DNA from 2 places in the Salicola sp. Rm-C-2C1-2 genome. Region 1 is predicted to be linked to the other one. Evidence: riboswitches for the same ligand, from Rfam matches in the RefSeq annotation. Region 1 holds a riboswitch; the other holds the start of a gene.
The links. Region 1 has a riboswitch for thiamine pyrophosphate ahead of thiC (phosphomethylpyrimidine synthase ThiC). Riboswitches for the same ligand answer to the same signal wherever they lie in the genome.
Positions count from the first base shown of each region.

Region 2: linked by a shared signal. The riboswitch ahead of AAF659_RS11510 (sodium:solute symporter family transporter) and the one ahead of thiC (phosphomethylpyrimidine synthase ThiC) in region 1 are both predicted to bind thiamine pyrophosphate.

Region 1 covers NZ_JBEFNF010000005.1:73,422-83,256, reverse strand. The annotation lists gene AAF659_RS10085 (DUF1249 domain-containing protein) at 1-34, opposite strand, end outside; gene AAF659_RS10080 (NUDIX domain-containing protein) at 34-660, opposite strand; gene thiC (phosphomethylpyrimidine synthase ThiC) at 677-2,470, opposite strand; TPP riboswitch at 2,557-2,680, opposite strand; gene AAF659_RS10070 (TolC family outer membrane protein) at 2,768-4,186, shown strand; gene waaA (lipid IV(A) 3-deoxy-D-manno-octulosonic acid transferase) at 4,180-5,448, opposite strand; gene AAF659_RS10060 (branched-chain amino acid transaminase) at 5,468-6,391, opposite strand; gene glnE (bifunctional [glutamate--ammonia ligase]-adenylyl-L-tyrosine phosphorylase/[glutamate--ammonia-ligase] adenylyltransferase) at 6,502-9,411, opposite strand; gene AAF659_RS10050 (CYTH domain-containing protein) at 9,454-9,835, opposite strand, start outside.
Region 2 covers NZ_JBEFNF010000006.1:161,348-171,182, forward strand. The annotation lists gene AAF659_RS11460 (hypothetical protein) at 5-451, shown strand; gene moaA (GTP 3',8-cyclase MoaA) at 462-1,460, shown strand; gene AAF659_RS11470 (Rrf2 family transcriptional regulator) at 1,464-1,928, opposite strand; gene AAF659_RS11475 (c-type cytochrome) at 1,994-2,407, opposite strand; gene bfr (bacterioferritin) at 2,473-2,964, opposite strand; gene AAF659_RS11485 (bacterioferritin-associated ferredoxin) at 3,060-3,266, opposite strand; tRNA gene AAF659_RS11490 (tRNA-Arg) at 3,524-3,600, shown strand; gene AAF659_RS11495 (iron-sulfur cluster assembly protein) at 3,720-4,562, opposite strand; gene tenA (thiaminase II) at 4,607-5,275, opposite strand; gene AAF659_RS11505 (protein adenylyltransferase SelO) at 5,292-7,055, opposite strand; gene AAF659_RS11510 (sodium:solute symporter family transporter) at 7,155-8,543, opposite strand; TPP riboswitch at 8,532-8,640, opposite strand; gene AAF659_RS11515 (protein adenylyltransferase SelO family protein) at 8,640-9,835, opposite strand, start outside.

The DNA of each region.
Region 1 (9,835 bases):
AGCGGGTCAGGTCAGGTACATATCGCTGCACCATCAGCTCCCCCTCCACTCATCACGCAGCCGCTCACGGTTCAGCGCCAGCCACTGCAACGCCATAATCGCTGGCGCGTTCCAGATGTGACCGGAGCGCAGCCCTTCCATGGCGGCCTCAAAGGCAAGAGACTGGACGCGGATGTCCTCGTTCTCATGCTCCAGACCGTGGATTCCGCCAGCGCCGGTGGCATCCACACAGCCCCCATAGAGGTGCACCAGCTCGTTGGTACCACCGGGCGAGACAAGGTAGTCACAGATCCTCTCTACATGCCCCAGTGTCAGCCCCGCTTCCTCTTCTGCTTCCCGTCGTGCGGTTGTTTCACCATCGTCACCCGGCTCATTGATGCCTGCAACGACTTCGAGCAACCATGGCGAGGCGTCACGCCCCAGTGCGCCGGCCCGGAACTGCTCCAGAAGCACCACCTCATCGCGCCAGGGATCGTAGGGCAGCACACAGGTGCAGTTGTCGCGCCAGAAAATCTCGCGGTGCATGGATGGGCTCCAGCCACCGCCGAAAAGGCGGTGCTGGAACCGCAGCCCGCGCAGCTGAAAAAAGCCCTGATAGAGTGGCTCATCGGACTCGATGGTCACGTCATCATGATCAAAGGTACTGTCCAGCTCTGCCATCAGGGCCTCTTCGCTTTCAGATTTCGTGGTACAGATCACCTCCCTGTTCCCGGAACTCCTCGGACTTGTCCGCCATTCCCTCGCGCAGCGCTGCCTCATCGGTCAGTCCATGCTCGCGCGCGTAGTCACGCACTTCCTGTGAGATTTTCATGGAACAGAACTTCGGCCCGCACATGGAGCAGAAGTGCGCCACCTTCGCCGAATCCTTGGGCAGGGTCTCATCGTGATAGGCACGAGCCCGTTCGGGGTCCAGGCCGAGGTTGAACTGGTCCTCCCAGCGGAACTCGAAGCGCGACTTTGAAAGCGCGTCATCACGGCGCTGGGCACCGGGATGGCCTTTGGCCAGGTCCGCCGCGTGCGCCGCGATGCGGTAAGCCATCAACCCTTCCTTCACGTCCTCGCGGTTGGGCAGGCCCAGATGCTCTTTTGGCGTCACATAGCAGAGCATGGCGCAACCATACCAGCCGATCATGGCCGCGCCAATCCCGGAGGTGATGTGATCATAGCCCGGCGCAATATCCGTTGTCAGCGGCCCCAGGGTGTAAAACGGCGCCTCATCACAGCACTCGAGCTGGCGCTCCATGTTCTCCTTGATGAGATGCATGGGGACATGGCCTGGCCCCTCGATCATGCACTGCACATCATGCGCCCAAGCAATCTTTGTGAGCTCGCCCAGCGTCTCCAGCTCCGCGAACTGGGGGCGGTCATTGGCATCCGCAATAGAACCCGGCCGCAGCCCATCACCCAGCGAAAAGGCCACGTCATAGGCCTTCATCAGCTCGCAGATCTCGCTGAAGTGAGTGTAGAGAAAGCTCTCCTCGTGGCGGGCCAGACACCACTTGGCCATGATGGCACCACCACGGGAAACAATGCCGGTGGTCCGCTCCGCCGTCATGGGAACATGGTGCAGACGCACCCCGGCGTGGATGGTGAAGTAGTCCACGCCCTGCTCCGCCTGCTCGATCAGGGTGTCGCGGAACAGCTCCCAGGTCAGGTCTTCAGCCGCCCCGTCCACCTTCTCCAGCGCCTGGTAGATGGGCACTGTCCCTACCGGTACCGGTGAGTTGCGCAGAAGCCATTCACGGGTTTCATGAATATCCTTGCCGGTAGACAGATCCATAATGGTATCCGCTCCCCATCGGATCGCCCAGGTCAGCTTGCCCACCTCTTCCTCAATGGAGGAAGTCACTGCCGAGTTGCCGATGTTGGCATTGACCTTCACCAGGAAGTTGCGCCCGATGATCATGGGCTCGGATTCCGGGTGATTAATGTTGTTGGGGATAATGGCACGCCCCCGCGCCACTTCATCACGCACGAACTCCGGCTCGACGCCCTCGCGGATAGCGATGAACTCCATCTCCGCGGTGATCGTGCCCTGACGTGCGTAGTGCATCTGGCTCACATTGCCACCGTCATGGGCCACCCGTGGTTTGGGCGGGTGTCCGAAACGGAAGGCATCCCGCCTGGGATCGCGCAGGCGCTGACGGGTTGTCTCAGAGCTGAACTGCGACAGGTGCTGCGTGTCCCTGCGCTCATCAATCCAGCCAGCACGCAGCGGGGTCAGCCCCTGACGCAGATCGATGACAGCCTCCGGGTCGGTGTAGGGACCGGCGGTATCATAGACGCGCAGCGGCTCGTTGGGCTCAGGACCCTCGGCAGTATCAGTCGGACTCAACTGGATCTCACGCATGGGGACGCGCAGGTCCGGGCGGCTGCCTATCACATACACTTTGTGTGACGCCGGCAGCTGTTCGATGGTGGCGTCATTGACGCGCTCGTTCTCGCTCAGGAACTGGTCGGATGGACTCATATGAGTGGTTCTCCTCCGCTGATGGTTGAACGGACGGGAGAACGCAGAAGCAGATCTGAGTAAGTGCGATACAGGCGTTACAGCTCGGGCACGCTTGTCTCGATCCCTACGCCGGTGCTAGCCGGATCAGGTCTGCGGGTTCTGCATTCGCAATCTCAGCCAGCCGTGGCGGCAAAAGCCACCGCGGGACCGGCACCCCGTCAAGACAGTCAACTTGAGTCTAGAGATCCGACCGCAACTTGTCCATAATGGTGACCGCCGGTCACGGCTCACCCTGATCAACGCTTGAGGGAACGAATGAAAGCGCGCGCTTTTCCCGCACTGATTGCAGCTCTGCTACTCCCCGCCGCCCAGGCTCATGGCGAGGGTCTGATGGATATCTATGAACAGGCTCTGTCCTATGACTCGGATCTGGCCGCGGCCCGCGCTGCCCGCCAGGCCCGGGAAGCAGCGGTCGATGAATCCAGGGCGCCGCTGCTGCCGCAGCTGGACGCTTTCGGTGAATCGTCCTACACCGAACGCAACACTCTGGATGGCGACCTCACCAGCCACAAATACGGTCTCGAGCTCAGCCAGCCGCTGTTCCGGGCCAACGCCTGGTACGGCTTCCAGGCCAGCCAGAAGCAGAGCGAGGTAGCGGCCGCGGAGCTATCGCGCGCTGAACAGGGGCTGATGCTCAAAGTCGCGGAGCAGTACTTCAATGTCCTGCGTGCCAAGGACGAGCTGGACACCGCCAAAGCTCAGGAAGCGGCGCTCCGGCGCCAGTGGGAACAGGCCAAGGAGCGTTATGACGTGGGGCTCGTGGCCACCACCGAGGTGGAAGAAGCCCGCGCCGGCTACGATGCGAGCCGCTCACAGCGGATTGCAGCGCAAAGTCAGCTGGACATTGAACGCGAAAGCCTGGCACGGCTGACCGGCCAGTTCCCCAAAACCCTGGAACGGCTTGAGACGGACTTCCCGATCAACACCCCGGAACCGGACAGCCCCAAGGCATGGGCCCAGACCGCACTGGAGCAGAACTGGGAACTGCGAGCGCAACAGCTTACTGTGGACGCCAAACGCGAGCAGGTCAGCGCCGCTCGCTCCGAGCATCTGCCTACGCTGGATCTGTTCGCCCGGGTCGAGCGCCAGCACCAGGACAACAATTTTGAGCTGCCAAGCGGCAGCCCCGGGGCATACAGCAACCCTCTCGACGAGTACCCGCGCACTGACACCACCGTCGGCCTGTCACTGAACATTCCGATTTACAGTGGCGGCGGTACTCAGGCCGGTGTACGGCGTGTGCGATCCGAGACGGAACGGGCGGAGCGGGAGCTGGACACAGTCAGGCGCAACGTCCGGCTGGATGCGCGTTCGCTGTTCCGACGCATCACGACCAACATCCAGACCATCAATGCTCAGCGCCAGACCATCGTCTCCAGCCGCAGCGCGCTGGATGCCACCCGCGCCGGCTACGAAGTGGGTACGCGCAATATCGTGGAAGTGCTCGACGCCGAGCAGAACTACTACGTGGCGCTGCGTGACTACGCCAACGCCCGCTACGACTATGTGCTCAACACCCTGCGCCTGAAACAGACCGCCGGAACACTGAGCCCGCAGGATCTGGCGGGACTGGACCGCTGGCTCAGCGCCACGGCACCCGGCATTGAACGGCTTGCAAAGCAGGTAACCCGCGAGGAGCGGGAAGCTGATGGAAACGGAGACCAAGGTCAGTAACGCGCAAGCCGGAGCCGGATCCCCTCAACCAAGCGTGCCACCGCGCCCTGGTTGGCATCCACAACGGCCCGGGCACGCTGGCCCTGATCTTCCCGCGTTGAGCCATCCGCCAGCAACGTGGCCAGCGCCCCGGCAAGTGCGTCAGCGTTCTCCACGAAGTGAACCGCCGCCGCATCCTCCAGGATTTCGAAAACGCTGGCAAAGTTGAAAACATGCGGGCCTGTCAGAACCGGTAGCGACCAGGCGGCCGCCTCCAGAGGATTATGGCCACCCCGCTCAATGAGCGAGCCGCCGATGAAGGCCGCATCCGCACAGCCGAAAAGCATCAAAAGCTCCCCCATGGTGTCCGCGAGGTAGACCTGGGCTTCCTCAAGCTCATCACCAGCCGCACGACGGGCCATGTTGAGGCCTTTTTCCTCAATCAACCGGGCAACCACGTCAAAACGCTCAGGGTGGCGCGGCACCAGCACCAGCAGCGCTTCAGGATGACGCGCCATAAGCGGGCGGTGGGCATCAAGCACTGCTTCATCCTCGCCCTCATGGGTACTGGCGGCGATCCAGACCGGCTGCCGGCCGCTGAACGAACGTCTCAACGCCATCGCCTCGTTGTGCACAGCCTCCGGAATGCTCAGATCATACTTGATGGACCCCGTCACCGAGAGTTGCTCCGAGCGCACCCCCATCGCCCGAAAGCGCTGGGCATCAGCATCCGACTGCGCGGCAATCCAGTCAAGGCTTCGGAAGGCTGGCAGCGTCAATGGGGCGATGCGGGCATACCCCGTTGCGGATTTATCTGAAAGACGAGCATTGGCGAGGATCACCGAAATACCACGACGAGTGCACGCCTGCACCAGATTGGGCCAGACCTCGGTTTCCATAATCACCAGCGCCGCGGGCTTCAGGCGCCGGAGAAAGCGGCTCACCAGCCAGGGCAGATCCAGAGGGATATAGGCATGCGCCACGGTATCGCCGAAAGCCGCGCGCACCCGCTCGGCCCCCGTGGGGGTCATGGTAGTGACCAGAATCGGGCGCTCCGGCATTTTCTGGCGTAGCAGCCGAATCATGGGTGCTGCGGCAATGACCTCGCCAACAGAGGCCGCATGCACCCACAAAGTGCCGGAATTTTCCGCAAGCGGCCCGTGCCCCAAGCGTTCCAGCCAGCCTTCGCGATACCGGCTGTCCCACAGTCCCCGGTACCACAGAAACGCAAGAACACCCGGCAGCAGGAGTGTCAGCAGCAGCGAGTAGAGCCAACGGGCCATTAACAGAACGGTCCCTGACTCAGGTCGCGATGGTCAGCCAATCCCTATTCTGCTCCCGGCGCCCTTCAACGGCATCGAAGAACATCTGCTGGAGCTGCCCGGTGATGGGCCCGCGACTGCCCTTGCCGATGGTTCGATTATCCAGTTCACGGATTGGCAGTACTTCCGCAGCTGTGCCCGTGAAGAAGGCTTCGTCCGCAATGTAGATCTCATCGCGCGTAATCCGCCGTTCCCGGACCGGAATATCCAGCTCTCTGGCAAACGCGAGGATGCTTCGGCGCGTGATGCCATCCAGGCAGGACGTGAGCTCCGGCGTGTGAAGCTCGCCATTGCTGATAATGAACAGGTTCTCGCCACTGCCTTCAGCGACATAGCCTTCGTTATCCAGCAGCAGGGCTTCATCATACCCACACTCCATCGCTTCATTGAGCGCCAGCATGGAGTTGATGTAGTTGCCATTGGCCTTGGCTTTACACATGGTGATGTTCACGTGATGGCGCGTGTAGGAGGAGGTACGGATACGGATGCCCTGCTCACGTGCTTCCGGCGCCATGTAGGAGGGCCATTCCCAGGCGGCGATCATGACATGTACATTGAGGTTGTCTGCGCGCAGGCCCATACCCTCAGAGCCGAGAAACGCCATTGGGCGGATGTAGGCGGAGGCCAGCCCATTCTCGCGCACCACCAGGCGCTGAGCATGATTGAGGGTCTCCTGCTCGTAAGGCATCTTCATGTTCAGGATATGCGCGGAGTTGAACAGCCGCCGAGTATGATCCTGAAGACGGAAGATTGCCGGGCCTTCGCCAGTGCTGTAGGCGCGCACCCCTTCGAAGCAGCCCATGCCGTAGTGCAGGGTGTGGGTCAGTACGTGCACTTTGGCATCGCGCCAGGGCACGAGTTCCCCGTCGAGCCAGATAAGACCGTCACGATCCGCCATCGACATTGCCGCCAACTCCTCTTGTCTGTGTTTTCGGCGAGAGCATCAAACACCGGATTCTAGCAGGAAACTGGCCCTTATTGAGAACCGCGCTGGCGCGCTTACACTACAATCCCTTAAATCGGGGGGTGCATCAGGTGCTGCCAGCATTCCAGAACATAACGCCTCTCGGCCTCGAACTCATCCACGGGCACCTCACTGTTCAGGCGCTGAAGGGCACGGCGGTGTACCGTGGAGCGCATAGCAATGAAGATATCCCGCAGGCGTTCGGCCATGACGGTATCCAGCAATCCTGCTTCTCCCAGTGACTCCATCTGGCGGATGTTGTCCGGCTGACGGGTAATGGCGGGGTACTGGTGTGCCCAGGCCAGGATCAGGTACTGGACCATGAACTCGATGTCGATAATTCCGCCCGGATCCTGCTTGATATGGAATATGCCAGGGTCGGTGGAGGCATGGGCATCCCGCATACGCTGGCGCATCACCACCACTTCTTCCCTGAGCGTCTCCGGGTCACGCTCGCGCTGCAGAATGCCATTACGGATCCGCGCGAACCGCTCCCCGGAAGCCTGGCTGCCTGCCACCCACCGGGCACGGACCAGAGCTTGATGTTCCCAGGTCCAGGCGTCACGCTCCTGGTAGCTCTGGAAAGCCCCGAGGGTGGACACCAGAAGCCCTGAATTACCGGAAGGCCGCAGGCGCATATCCACCTCGTAAAGCTGACCGGACGGCGTCTGCGCCTGGAGGATGTGTACCACCCGCTGCCCCAGGCGGGCATAGAACACCGCATTGTCGATGGGCTTGTCACCATCGGTGGTGTTCTGTGGATCACTGTCATGGACAAACACCAGGTCCAGATCCGAGGTGTAGCCCAACTCGATACCGCCGAATTTACCGTAGCCGATGATGGCGAAATCCATCTCAACGGGCTGACCCTGGTCATCCATTGGTGTGCCATACCGCTGAGTCAGGTGGTGCCAGGCCAGTGTCACCACATGCTCCAGAACCGCCTCCGCGATCCAGGTGAGGTAGTCGCTGACCTTCATCAGCGGCAGGGTGCCGCGGATCTCGGAAGCGGCCACCCGCAGAACATGGGCTTTCCTGAAGTGACGTAGCGCTTCCATCTGTTCTTCCAGATCATCAAGCGGAATGCGCAGCATCTGCTGGTTCAGATCCGCTTGAAGCTGGTCCCGATCCGGCGGTGTGTAGAGGCTCTCGGCGTTGAGGAGCTCATCCAGCAGCAGCGGCGTCTCCGCGAGCTGATCCGCAACCCAGGGGCTGGCCGCACACAGGCGCACAAGCTCACGCAGTGCGCTGGGATTCTCCGTCAGCAGCAGCAGATAAGCGCTGCGGCGCAGCACCGCCTCTACCAGCGGCAGTACCCGTTCAAGGGTTGCAGAGGGCGCGTACTCCTCGGCCAGATTGGCCAGCAGGCGCGGCAGGAAGCGATCCAGGCGGCGACGCCCTTCACTCTGGAGTGTGGTGACGGCCCGACTTGTCCGCAGCGTATTGAGATGCCCCAGGGATTGCGAGGCGGATTCGAACCCGGCCCTGTCCAGCCAATTGACTCCGGCCTCCTCGTCGAGTGTGCCGGCCCACAGATCCTCCCAGCGGTCATGGCCATCTTCCTGGTCATCGTCATCCTCTGCCAGCGCGATAATGTCCGCAAAATGCGCGTTGACCCGGTCCCGGTGCGCCCGAAGATCGTCGGCGAGACGGGCCCAATCGGAGTACCCCAGGATCAGAGCAACGCGGGTACGACCCACCTCGTCCGAAGGCAACGTCTGGGTCTGCTGGTCCGCTATGCCCTGAAGTGCATGTTCGATATCCCGCAGAAATACATAAGCCCGGTCCAGGTCCGCAACCACCTCCTCGGGCAACAGCTCCATGGAGCCCAGTGCGGACAGGACTTCCCTAAGGCGACGCTCCTGGAGTACCGGCTCGCGGCCACCGCGAATGAGCTGGAACGCCTGGACCACAAACTCAATCTCACGAATACCGCCGGCGCCCAGCTTGATGTTGTTCTCCAGCGAGCGCCGACGCACTTCGCGTTGGATGAGCTTTTTCATCTCCCGAAGCGACTCGAAAGCCGAAAAATCGATGTAACGCCGGTAAATGAAAGGATGCAGAAGTTGCTGGAGATGGCGGGCATGCTCATTGGGACCGCTTACGACGCGCGCTTTGATCAGCGCATAGCGTTCCCACTCCCGCCCCTGGTTCTGATAATAGGTCTCCAGAGCGCCAAAGCTCATGGCCAGAGGCCCGCTCTGGCCATTCGGCCGCAGCCGCATATCAACGCGGAAGACGAAACCGTCCGCGGTGGTCTGATCCAACGCACGGATCACTTTCTGACCCAAGCGGCCAAAAAAGACCTGATTGTCGATGCTGCGCCGGGCCCCTTCGGTTTCACCACTGGCAGGGAAGGCGAAGATCAGGTCAATATCTGAAGATAGGTTGAGCTCCCCCGCGCCCAGCTTGCCCATACCGATGACCAGCATAGGTTGGGCCGTATGCTCACCGGTTACCGGGTCAGTGCCCATGGGGGTACCCCACTCGCGGCAGGACTCGGCATAGAGCCAGGTAACCGCACCATCAATGCAGGCATCGCCTAGTTCGGTCATGGCCCCCATGGTTTCCTCGAGATCCGCCTGCCCCAACAGATCCCGCCAGACGATGCGGAACATCCAACGCCGCCTGAAAGTTCGCAGCGCCTTCTGGAGCTCTGCTTCGACCTGAATATGGGGTTGCTGGGCATCCCAGTCCTCGCGGATCTCACCCGGGCACCATGGCCGCTCCAGCTCATCTGTCTCAAAGGCCGGCTCCAGCACCTCAGCGTGGCGGCGCAACTGTTCGAAGAGGAAGTCACTGCGGGCAATGGCCTGGATAATACCGGCCCGGTAAGTTTCGAATCGGGCAAGGAGCGCAGGATCCTCTACATCCATGAGACTGCGCCAGCTTTCGGCGGCCTTCTCCTGAAGAGCGGCGGGCAGTGGTGCCAGCTCCTCATCCCGCAGCGGGTCCATCATGGCTGTTGCCTTAGTGTCAGTGTGCGTTTGTGTCCGGCGTCGTTAGACCAGCAATGCCAGTTGCAGCGCTGCCAGCCCGCGCATAGCTGTGAGCGACTCCCGGGGGGATAGGCCCTGCTGCGCTGCCGACTCCAGGCTGGCGGTAACTTCATCATAGGTCTTGCCGGCGCCAGCCGTCCTCGCCTGCTGCGCCAGTTGCCGGTGCACCGTCAGAAACGGCTCCCAGCCGGCGGGGGCATCCTGCAGCCACAGGCTGCATAGCGCATCCAGCCAGGCCTGCGGCGTAGCATCAGCATCAATCTGTCCGGACGGGCCAACACCCGCGAGGTGATAGCCCTGCTCGGCCTTGCTGATGTTGTTGAGCAGAGCCGGCACACTGGCGCTCAACGCTGTTGCAACCTTTGACAGCACCGCGGCATCACCA
Region 2 (9,835 bases), on a different contig from region 1:
TCAAATGGCGGTAGAAACCTTCACCCCCGAACCAAGCATCACCACCTTCGACGACCTGGCCAAAATGTCCGAGATGGACGGCCCCGGCACCAAGCTGCTGGTCGTGCTCATCAACGTACAGCGTCTCCAGGAAAAAACCGCCAGCGGCGAACACGCTGCCATGGACGACCAGGGCTCCCTCATGCCCCTGATGGTGCGTGACTTCCCCTTGACACCCGAGACCCGCCTGAAAGACATTGTTGCAGAGGCGGATCAGGTCAGCACCAATTGGGAATTTCTGATGACGGCCGTTCTCCCCGGGCGCAACGGCGAGCCCCTGCCCGAGGACGAAACCGAGCAACACCTCACGCGGATGGCCCAGACCCTCACTACCGGGGAGAACCTTGATCAGTTCGCTATCTTTACACGTGAAGGCGAACCCGTACAGCTCCAGGCCATGAGCGAGCAGTAAGGAGAATACGATGTCCGAACCGCAAAAAGCGCTGGTCGACCAATTCGGGCGCACCATCACCTATGTGCGCATCTCGGTCACGGATCGGTGCGACTTCCGCTGCGTCTACTGCATGAGCGAGGACATGGAATTCCTGCCGCGCCAGCAGATACTCAGCCTGGAGGAAATCGCGCGCATCGCCCGGATCTTCCGTGGACTCGGCGTTGAGAAAATCCGCCTGACCGGCGGCGAACCACTGGTCCGCAAGGATATTGTGAAGCTGGTCGAGGACATCGGAAATCTTGAGCTCAATGATCTTGCCATGACCACCAACGGCAGCCAACTGCCTCACATGGCCCATGACCTCAAGGCCGCCGGCATGGACCGGCTCAACATCAGCCTCGATTCACTGGACGCGGAAAAGTTCCGTAATATTACCCGAACCGGGGACCTCAACCGCGTCATCAAAGGCATTGATGCCGCCGTCGAAGCCGGCTTCAAAGGCATCAAGCTCAACAGCGTCATCATGAAGAACAGTAACGACCATGAAGTGCTGGACCTGGTTGAGTTCGCACGTTCACGCGGTATCGATATCAGCTTCATCGAGGAAATGCCGCTGGGCGAGATCTCCGATCACACCCGGGACGAAACCTTCTGCTCCAGCGACGAGGTTCGGGAAATCATCGAGCAGCGTTACAGCCTCATCCCCAGTACCGCGGATACCGGTGGCCCCTCGCGCTACTTCCAGATGCCGGACTCACCGAGCAAGGTAGGCTTCATTTCTCCGCATACCCATAACTTCTGTGGCGACTGTAACCGCGTACGTCTGACCGTGGAGGGGCGGCTGCTGCTTTGCCTGGGGAACGAACACTCAAAGGATCTGAAGGGGCTGATGCGGCGCTACCCTGAGGATGACGAACCAATCCGGGAGGCCATTATCAGCGCCATGGACCTCAAGCCCAAGGAGCACCACTTCACTACTGACGGCGATGTTCAGATCCTGCGATTCATGAACATGACTGGCGGCTGAACGTCACGCGGTCTCTGCGCCAGGCTCATCAACAGGGATGTTTAGAAGCCGGATCAGTTGAGGGGCATTATTTTCAGAGATGAGATCACTCAGAGTATAACGATCCAACGTTGCCAGAAACGCTTCCAAGGCCTCACTCAGGATACCCTTGAGCGAGCACACCGGTGATATAACGCAGGTGTTATCCGGCCCGAAACATTCGACCAGATTCAGATCAGGCTCCATCTCACGCACCAGCACACCCAGATTGACGTCCGAGGATGCCATACGCAGTCGGATTCCACCTTTCTTACCTCGAATACTGTCAAGATACCCTTTACGGGTAAGCTGATGAACCACCTTCATCAGATGGTTTTTGGAGATCCGATACCGGTCAGCGACCTCCTGTATGGTCGCCAACCGGTCACCCTGGAGGGAGACGTACATCAAAACCCTGAGGGAATAGTCTGTGTAGCTGGTAACTCGCATTGACTGCTCTCAAATGCCCGAGACTGCACTCGCCCCCCACTTCGTTTAACCGAGGGAAAGCTTATTTATTCGCCCTCTGCGACCAAGTAGTCAACGGCATTCTCGATTTCTTTATCAGAGCAATCACTGCAGCCACCTTTGGCCGGCATCGCGTTGTAGCCATTAATCGCGTGGCTGTAGAGAGTCTCCTTACCTTTGCTGATACGATCCGACCAGGCGCCTGTATCACCCAGCTTGGGCGCGCCTGCAGCACCGGAGTCATGGCAGGCCGCGCAGGCATCTGCGTAGACTTCTTCTCCGCCTCGGGGCCCACTGGCCTGTTGCTGCATCTGCTGGCCCTGCTCACCCGCAATATTCACGTTGCCAGTGGGCTTAATGCGATTCCTTATCTGATCCTCAACAGCCGCCAATGTGAGCGCGGAACCACCCAGCGCTGCAATGAGGCCGAGACTTACGAAAATACGGGTCAGTTTGTTCATTACCACACCTCAATCGTCAGAAGCGCCCCAATTATACCCGCTCCTGGCCGATGATACGAGCCTGCTTACTCGCCATCTTCCTCTGCAGTTCCACTGGACTGGAGCTGGCAGTAGTTTTCAAGACCCATACGGTCAATCATATCGAGCTGAGTCTCCAGGAAGTCGACGTGGCCTTCCTCTTCTGACAGCAAGGAGGCCAGCAGATCCCGTGAACCGTAATCCTGAACGGACTCCGCCTGCTTGATGCCAGCCCGGTAGATCGCAATTCCGTCGTGCTCCGCCTTAAGGTCACACTCCAGAATCTCCTTGACATTCTCACCGATCAGCAGCTTGTTAAGGTCCTGCAGATTGGGGAGCCCGCCCAGAAATAGAATGCGTTCAATCAGCCGATCGGCGTGTTTCATTTCGTCGATGGATTCGTCGTATTCAATCTTGCCCAGCTTATCGATGCCCCAGTCCTTGAGCATACGGGCATGAAGGAAGTACTGATTGATAGCGGTCAGTTCCGCAGCCAGCGCTTGATTCAAATACTGAATGACTTGCTTGTCGCCCTTCATGAGACCTGTCTCCTGATCCGATTCGTCTGTGCTAATGCCGTTAAATTAGCACAAGCGGGTCAGGGGCGACCAGCCGGTAACCGTGTAGACGGGCGTTATGCCGGCCGTGCCAGTGTGTTGAGCAGATCCAGGTCGAGGCTCTGACGATGCTCGTTCAGGATGTCCCTCGCCATGGTTCCACAGCGGCCACACTGACTGGCAACACCCAGCTCGTTACACAGCTGGCGCATACTGGAGCAGCCATCCTCTGCCGCGCGGCGGATTTCGTGATCAGTAATTTGATTGCAGACACAGACGTACATGACAACTCCTGCATGGCAGCTAACGAACACCTTAATGCTAATTATTCTTATTTCCTCAAAAGAATGCAAGTGTTTTGCGCAAAAAATGGTCTCACTGGATACTGATACAGTGGACAGGCGCTGGTCGGTACCGAAATGTCAGAAGGGATGGACTTGCAGGCCAACGGCCCTTATCATGCGACTCAGTTTCGAAGGCGCTGCTCGCAGGGCATAAGCCCTCGAACCGACACCGGCGTGACCCATTCCGGTGTTGCCCACCGCCCGTAGCTCAGCTGGATAGAGCGCTGCCCTCCGGAGGCAGAGGTCATAGGTTCGAATCCTATCGGGCGGGCCATACAATCGAGGGGCTTGCGAAGCATCGCAGGCCCTTTTCTTGAACTGGCCAGATGCTGGGCGCGAGCCGGCCCTAAACCAGTGCCCCGTCGATTGAGTGGGTGGCTCCTTTGCAGCCGCTCATAGAAGTCCCAGCTCCAGCCGAGCCGCATCACTGACCATGTCGAAGGTCCATGGCGGATCAAAGACAATGTCCACCTCAGCGTTTTCCACGAACGGCACCTCCATCAGGCGGTTACGGGCATCACCGGCAATTACATCGCCCATGCCACAGCCCGGCGAGGTCAGCGTCATCCGCAGATACACCGAGTTTTGTTGCGCATCAACAGTCAGCTCGTAGACCAGGCCCAGACTGACGATACTCACCGGAATTTCCGGGTCGTACACCTGCTCCAGCGCTTGCCAACACTGGTCCTCGCTGATTTGCCCATCCTCCGGGGTTTCGAATATGGCCACGTCACTGCGCAGACCGACCTTGCCGGCTTCTTCTGGCGAGAGGCGGTAGAGATTACCCTCATGCTTCACCGTTACACTGCCGCCGAGTGCCTGAGTCACGGAAACTTCAGCGCCCTCTGGCAGAGTAACCTCATTGCCATGGGGCACACGCCGCGCCACACACGCCATTGGGAGGGCTAACTCTTTGGGCGGCGTCGCTGGCTGCTTGGCATAGGGTGCCCTGATAGTGAGCGTCTCGGACTCGCCCGCCGCCTCAATATCGATGCGACTTTCCCGCAGGTAGGGGAGGCTCGGCGCATCCAGATAGAGCGTGACGTCGCCAAACGTCAGTGGGGTGTCACTGGTTTCCTCCTCCCCGGGCGGACAGAACGCCAAACACGTCTCCGCCTTTGATGTACCGCCATTGTGGACGAACATCCGCGCCGCTATGCCAGGGGTCTCCTGCTTCGCCAGGAGCTCGGCCAGGTAATCCCGCGCTGCGTCGCTGACGTCAACATCAACACTCATGCTATTGATTCCTTTAAACTGTTTTCTAATTGGATTGACGGGGCTTATGCACCACCCACCTCAAGCCCCATATCCCAGAATGCCTGCTCTAACTTCGTTGCATCAGTGAAGATCCGTGAAAGTCTATTGAATCGTTCCTTTTGAGCTTCCTGAGCATAAAGGTCATTCATCAGTTGCTGAACATTGGTGGCAAGCGCCTGGAATTCATCCCCCGAGTAGGTCTCAATCCATTTCCCGAACGGATGATGCTCAATGTCACCGCCCGCTTTGTCAGCACAATTACGTCCAATCTCGGCGTAGCCCAGTACGCAGGGAGCCAGGGCCGTCATAAGATCCAGCAGATCACCGGAAAGGCCCGCATCCAGAACATACCGTGTGTACGCCATATTGGCCCGGGCTTCCTGCGCCTGCTCAATCTGCTCTCTCGATATTCCCCATTGGCCGCAGTACTCAACGTGCATCGCCATCTCATGATTCAACAGTCCATCCAGCACCGCCACAGCTGATTGCATTGTTGAGATGGAATCGGCCTTGTACACAACCAGCGCCCAGGCACGGCTGAAATGCTTCAGAAAGATATAGTCCTGGATGAGATAGTGCCGGAAGGCCGAGCGCGGCAGCGACCCCTCGGCGAGACGGGCAGGGAACGAATGGTTGATGTAGGCCTGCCACTCCTCCCCGCATTGCTGCTTGAGCGTGTTAAAAAGATCCATCGCTGCATCCCTCCAGTCATGACGAACAGTTGTAATAGGAAACACCGCCAACATTGAACAACTCGGGCGGCTTCAGTCTGTAGAATGCCGTCTCAACCTCATTTGACTGCTCGGCGTAAGGCTGGGTCATGACGTCCTGCAGCTGCCGCAGTGGTGCGTAGTGGCTCTTGGAGGCCTGCTGGTAAGCGGGTACAACGAACCACTCGCGCAGCGTGTATTTGGGGTTCACGCGTTTCATCTGGTAAGCAAGCGCCTCACGGCGGCCCTGCGGGCCCGCGTTTGAATCGCTCGTGCTGTCGACACCGACAAGTGACTGCCATTTTCTGAGCCATTCTGACCAGCGTTTTTCCAGACCGTCGCGGTCCTCGTTCGCCATTGAAGCCTCCACGGATCCCTCGCTGTCCAACGCCCTGTAAAAGCTTTTCCTGAGCGGACCAATATCGTCGGGTATCTCCGAGAGCTCCCGGAAGAGGATCGTGTAATCCACAGGGGTCTGCGCCATCAGCGTCTTGAGCTCACCGAACAGCTCGGCGTCAAAGGCATCAAGGCCCAGTTTCGCCGCCCACATCGCTTCCATTTGGGCCTGCATATGCGCGGGAAACGCTCGCTCAATCTGATCGAGTTGCCAGAGATGATCCTGATTGCCCTCCAGAAGCGGACGCAACGCGGAGCAAAAGCTATGGAAGTTGCGGTGCGCTGCCTCGGGTTGATTCAGGAACGAGAAGTGATTGCCGCCACCGGTCCAGGGCTGATAGTACGGATCAAAAACCTCACAGAAGCCGAAAGGCCCATAATCCAGAGTGAAGCCACCAGCAGCGCAGTTGTCACTGTTGAAGTTGCCCTGGCAGTAGCCGACCCGGATCCAGTTGGCAATAAGAGACGTGAGTCGGCTGCGGAATTCGCGCGCAAGCAACAGCACTTTCTGGGGTAGATCGAGTTCATGGTCGATCACGTCCCCGTACTCCGTGCCAATCAAGTGCAACACGATCTTTTCAAGCTCTTCCATCGCATGTGGATGCTCATTCCTGCGGGCACGGCGACTGAACAGCTCCAGCTGGCCCACACGGATGAACGAGGGAGCAACACGGGTGGTGATCGCCACCGGCTCGGCAATAACCGTATCCGGCTCTGTCGAGCGTGAGCCACCCGAGTACCACGGCCGCCTGACCTTTTCGGTTTTCGAAACATACAGGCTCAGGGACCGCGACGTGGGAACGCCGAGCGCATGCATGTGCTCCTGTGCCAGGAACTCCCGCGCACTTGAGCGAAGAACAGCACGACCGTCTGCACCCCGGCAGTACGGCGTCCGGCCCGCCCCTTTAAGCTGCATTTCCCAGCGTTGTCCCTCGATGACGACCTCCACAACGGAAATGGCTCGACCGTCGCCGTAACCATTTCCGGTTTGGAAGGGGCACTGCTGGACCAATTCAGTACCATAGATGGAAAGGGCATAACCACAGGCCCAGCCGACCTTCCTCATCGACTCGGGAACAGGCGTGATATCGCCTGAAAAAAGAGAGACGAAGTCGGCAGATTGCGCCATGCTGTCGGCGAAGCCCAGCTCGCGAAACAGATCCTTGCTGTGGGCAACGTATTCCGGGTCCTTAATCGGCGTGGGGGTAACCGGCACATAATGACCCCTGAAGACCTGGCGCGGCTCATGGTCTTTCCCGCTGGCGTTCGCTTCCGGGTCGGCGTTGAGTCGGTCCATGAACGAGTAATCCGTCACCTGTGCGAGGTCATTGAGGCTCGCACAGGTGAATGAGGTTTGTTCGGCCACCTTATCGCCCCTATTCATGCAAAACGTGTTGCCGGTCAATCAGGCTTGTGAGGCATAACCGGACGTGTTTTTTAGTGTCGTATCGACATCAACAGCCTGTCAATGCGGGGCTGAAGCCCTCGCCGGGCGCAGCACAGCGATGAGCATGCTCACGCCGGTCGATGCCAGCAATGCGCCCAGGAAAGGCCCCAGTGTTGGCACACTATCCGGGAAACTCGCTGCCAATACGCCGCCGGTAAGGCTGCCTGTTGTGACCCAACCCGGCAGTATTGCCCCAACAAGACCAGCCACGCCGCCAGCCAGAGCCGCCAGGGCCGACATGCGCTGCCAGGGCCCCAGCAACACCGGCACCACGATTGCCGCACACAGCAAATCAGCAATCAGAAACAGACGAAGTACTGAAAACCCCTGGAGACCCACCCAGACGACGGGCACCATCAGCAAAACGGTGATCCACTGCGCGCCGCGCATCGACAGCCCCTTGCGACCGGTGCTGGCGACTGCCATGGAGGCAATGGCGTTCTGTAGGGTATCCACACTGGAGGCGACAAGAGTTACCGCCAATACGAGCGCCGGCAGGCTCAGCCAGCCCGGGGCTGCCGAAACGAGGGCAAAAAACGGGATGGGCGGCTCGCCCAGGGATAACGCCTGCATAGCCGCCAGCATCCCCAGTCCGCCGACAATCATCACCACGACCAGGGTGGCAACGGCGCCAAAGAGGGCGCCACGCCCCAGAGCCCGATTATTCTCGGCGGCCCAGACCCGCTGCCAATAGCCCTGATGGAACAGATTAGCCGCGGTGACCGCAATCACCAGGGTAAGCCCTACCGAGAGCGCACTTCCCATTGGCGCCGCGGGCATCGTCGCTTCCGGCGGCAAAGGCGGGAGCCCCCACCATGCCACCGCGGCCACGAGCAGCAACAGCGCCAGAAGCAACCAAGCCTGCCAGCGATCCGTTGCCATGCTGGCGCGTAACCCGCCCAGAGTTGTGTAGACAAGTGTGACCAAGGCAATACCGATGATAATCAGTGACGGATCGACGTCGGAAAGCAGTCCGGCAATGGAACCGATGGCGGTCAGTTCGGCTGCCAGGAAACAGGCCATGTAAGCCACCGAAACAAAGGCGACCCACCTCCGCACACCGGGGCCATAACAGGCCTCGGCGAACTCACTGATGCTGCGCCCCTCCGGCAGGCGCCTTCGGATCGCTGGCCCATAAAGCCCCAGAACGACAAAGGGAAGCGCGGCGCCAATCGCGTAACCAGCCAACCCAACAGGACCCACGAATGCTGCAATCTCCGGTGGCGCAAAAAGAATCCAGGCCCCCATGCTTGATGCAAGAAACGAGAGCCCAATCGACTGAGTCCCCTGGGAGTTGCGGGCTGTCACATAATCATCAAGGCGGATACCAGCCCGGCTTGCGCGCAGACCGAGCGTACCAAAGAGCGCCAATGCCGCACCGAGCGCGGCCAACGTCAGATAAGTCATTCGCACTTCCTCCGCCGGAATAAACCGGGTCAGGTTCCAGGGTCGGTGTTTTACCCTCTCAGCCTCGGATTTACACGAGGCTCCCCTGGCGACAAATTAATAAGGTTTGCAAATAGGGTCCCTGTCACCGGCCAACGCGTGGCCACCATAGGCTGTCAGAAATCGATCGATTGACGACCAATCCCCCTCTACAACCTCTTCAACGGTCGCTGATAGCGTGCGCGATCTGGGAGTGCCCCTGGTGGGCTCAACCGCGGGGCGCTGGAGATAGCCAATGCGGTGCTGTTCATATCGGTTGAAGAAGCCATCCAGACGGCCCTGTATGCGGCTGCCGCTGCCTTTTCCCTCAGGTCCGGTTAATGGCCGCAGCACATTGGCAAACCGGCACAGGTTCCAATGGGCGGCAATGGGTTGGGCGGAAAACGCATAACGGCCTGTTGCATCCGAGGGATGCCTGATGCGGTCAATATCAGAGTTGTCCATGAACCCCGAATAGGGGGTCAGGGACATACCACCATCGATCGCTGTCAGATGCGTATCGAGTTTGCTGTGGATGAACCCAACGCTTGCCCACTGCGCCATCGTTACAGCGAGCTTATCGCAGACCCGTTCAAAAAATGCTGTGTAGGGTGTGTCGCTATTGATCAGAGCAGGGTCGATTCGGGCAATGGCATAGTCGGTAAGACGTTCAAGCTCTGCCAGCCCCAGTTGGCTGAACGCGTACTCAAACGCGCCGATGGTCAACGGTGACTCGCCAGTCTTGATGACCGATGCGCGAGCCTGATCCAGTTTTCCACCCGCATCGTCATAGGCAATCGCAAGTACCCGCGGTGCTTGAACCCCCATTGCGTTGAGCACTTCGCCCATCAAAAGCTGGTGTAAGCCGTTTCTGACCGAGAGTTCAGCGCCAGCCAGGTCATGATCACTGTCTTCGTGTTGCTGCAATGACAGATCGCAGCGCTGGAAGCAACGATCAATATGCTCGCCCAGAGCAATCTCAGCCGTGGCTCCATGGCGTGGCTCGGGGGCACCCCAGGGCCGTTGTGCGACTTTGCGTCTGATTGGCCGGGCACCGAATGGTACCCGGTGGCCACTGGCAAATGCCGTGATCAGTTCCTGCGGTTGGCCACCAAGACCAAGCACGCTGGCAAGCGGTGCGTTAAACCAAAGCAGTTCAGGCTCCGCCAAGGGTTCCGGCTCCGCCGGGCTGTACATCACCTTTGGCAATCGGGCGTAACTGTTATCCAGTGCCAGACCCGGCCACACAGCCCTAGCATCACCCAATTGCAGGT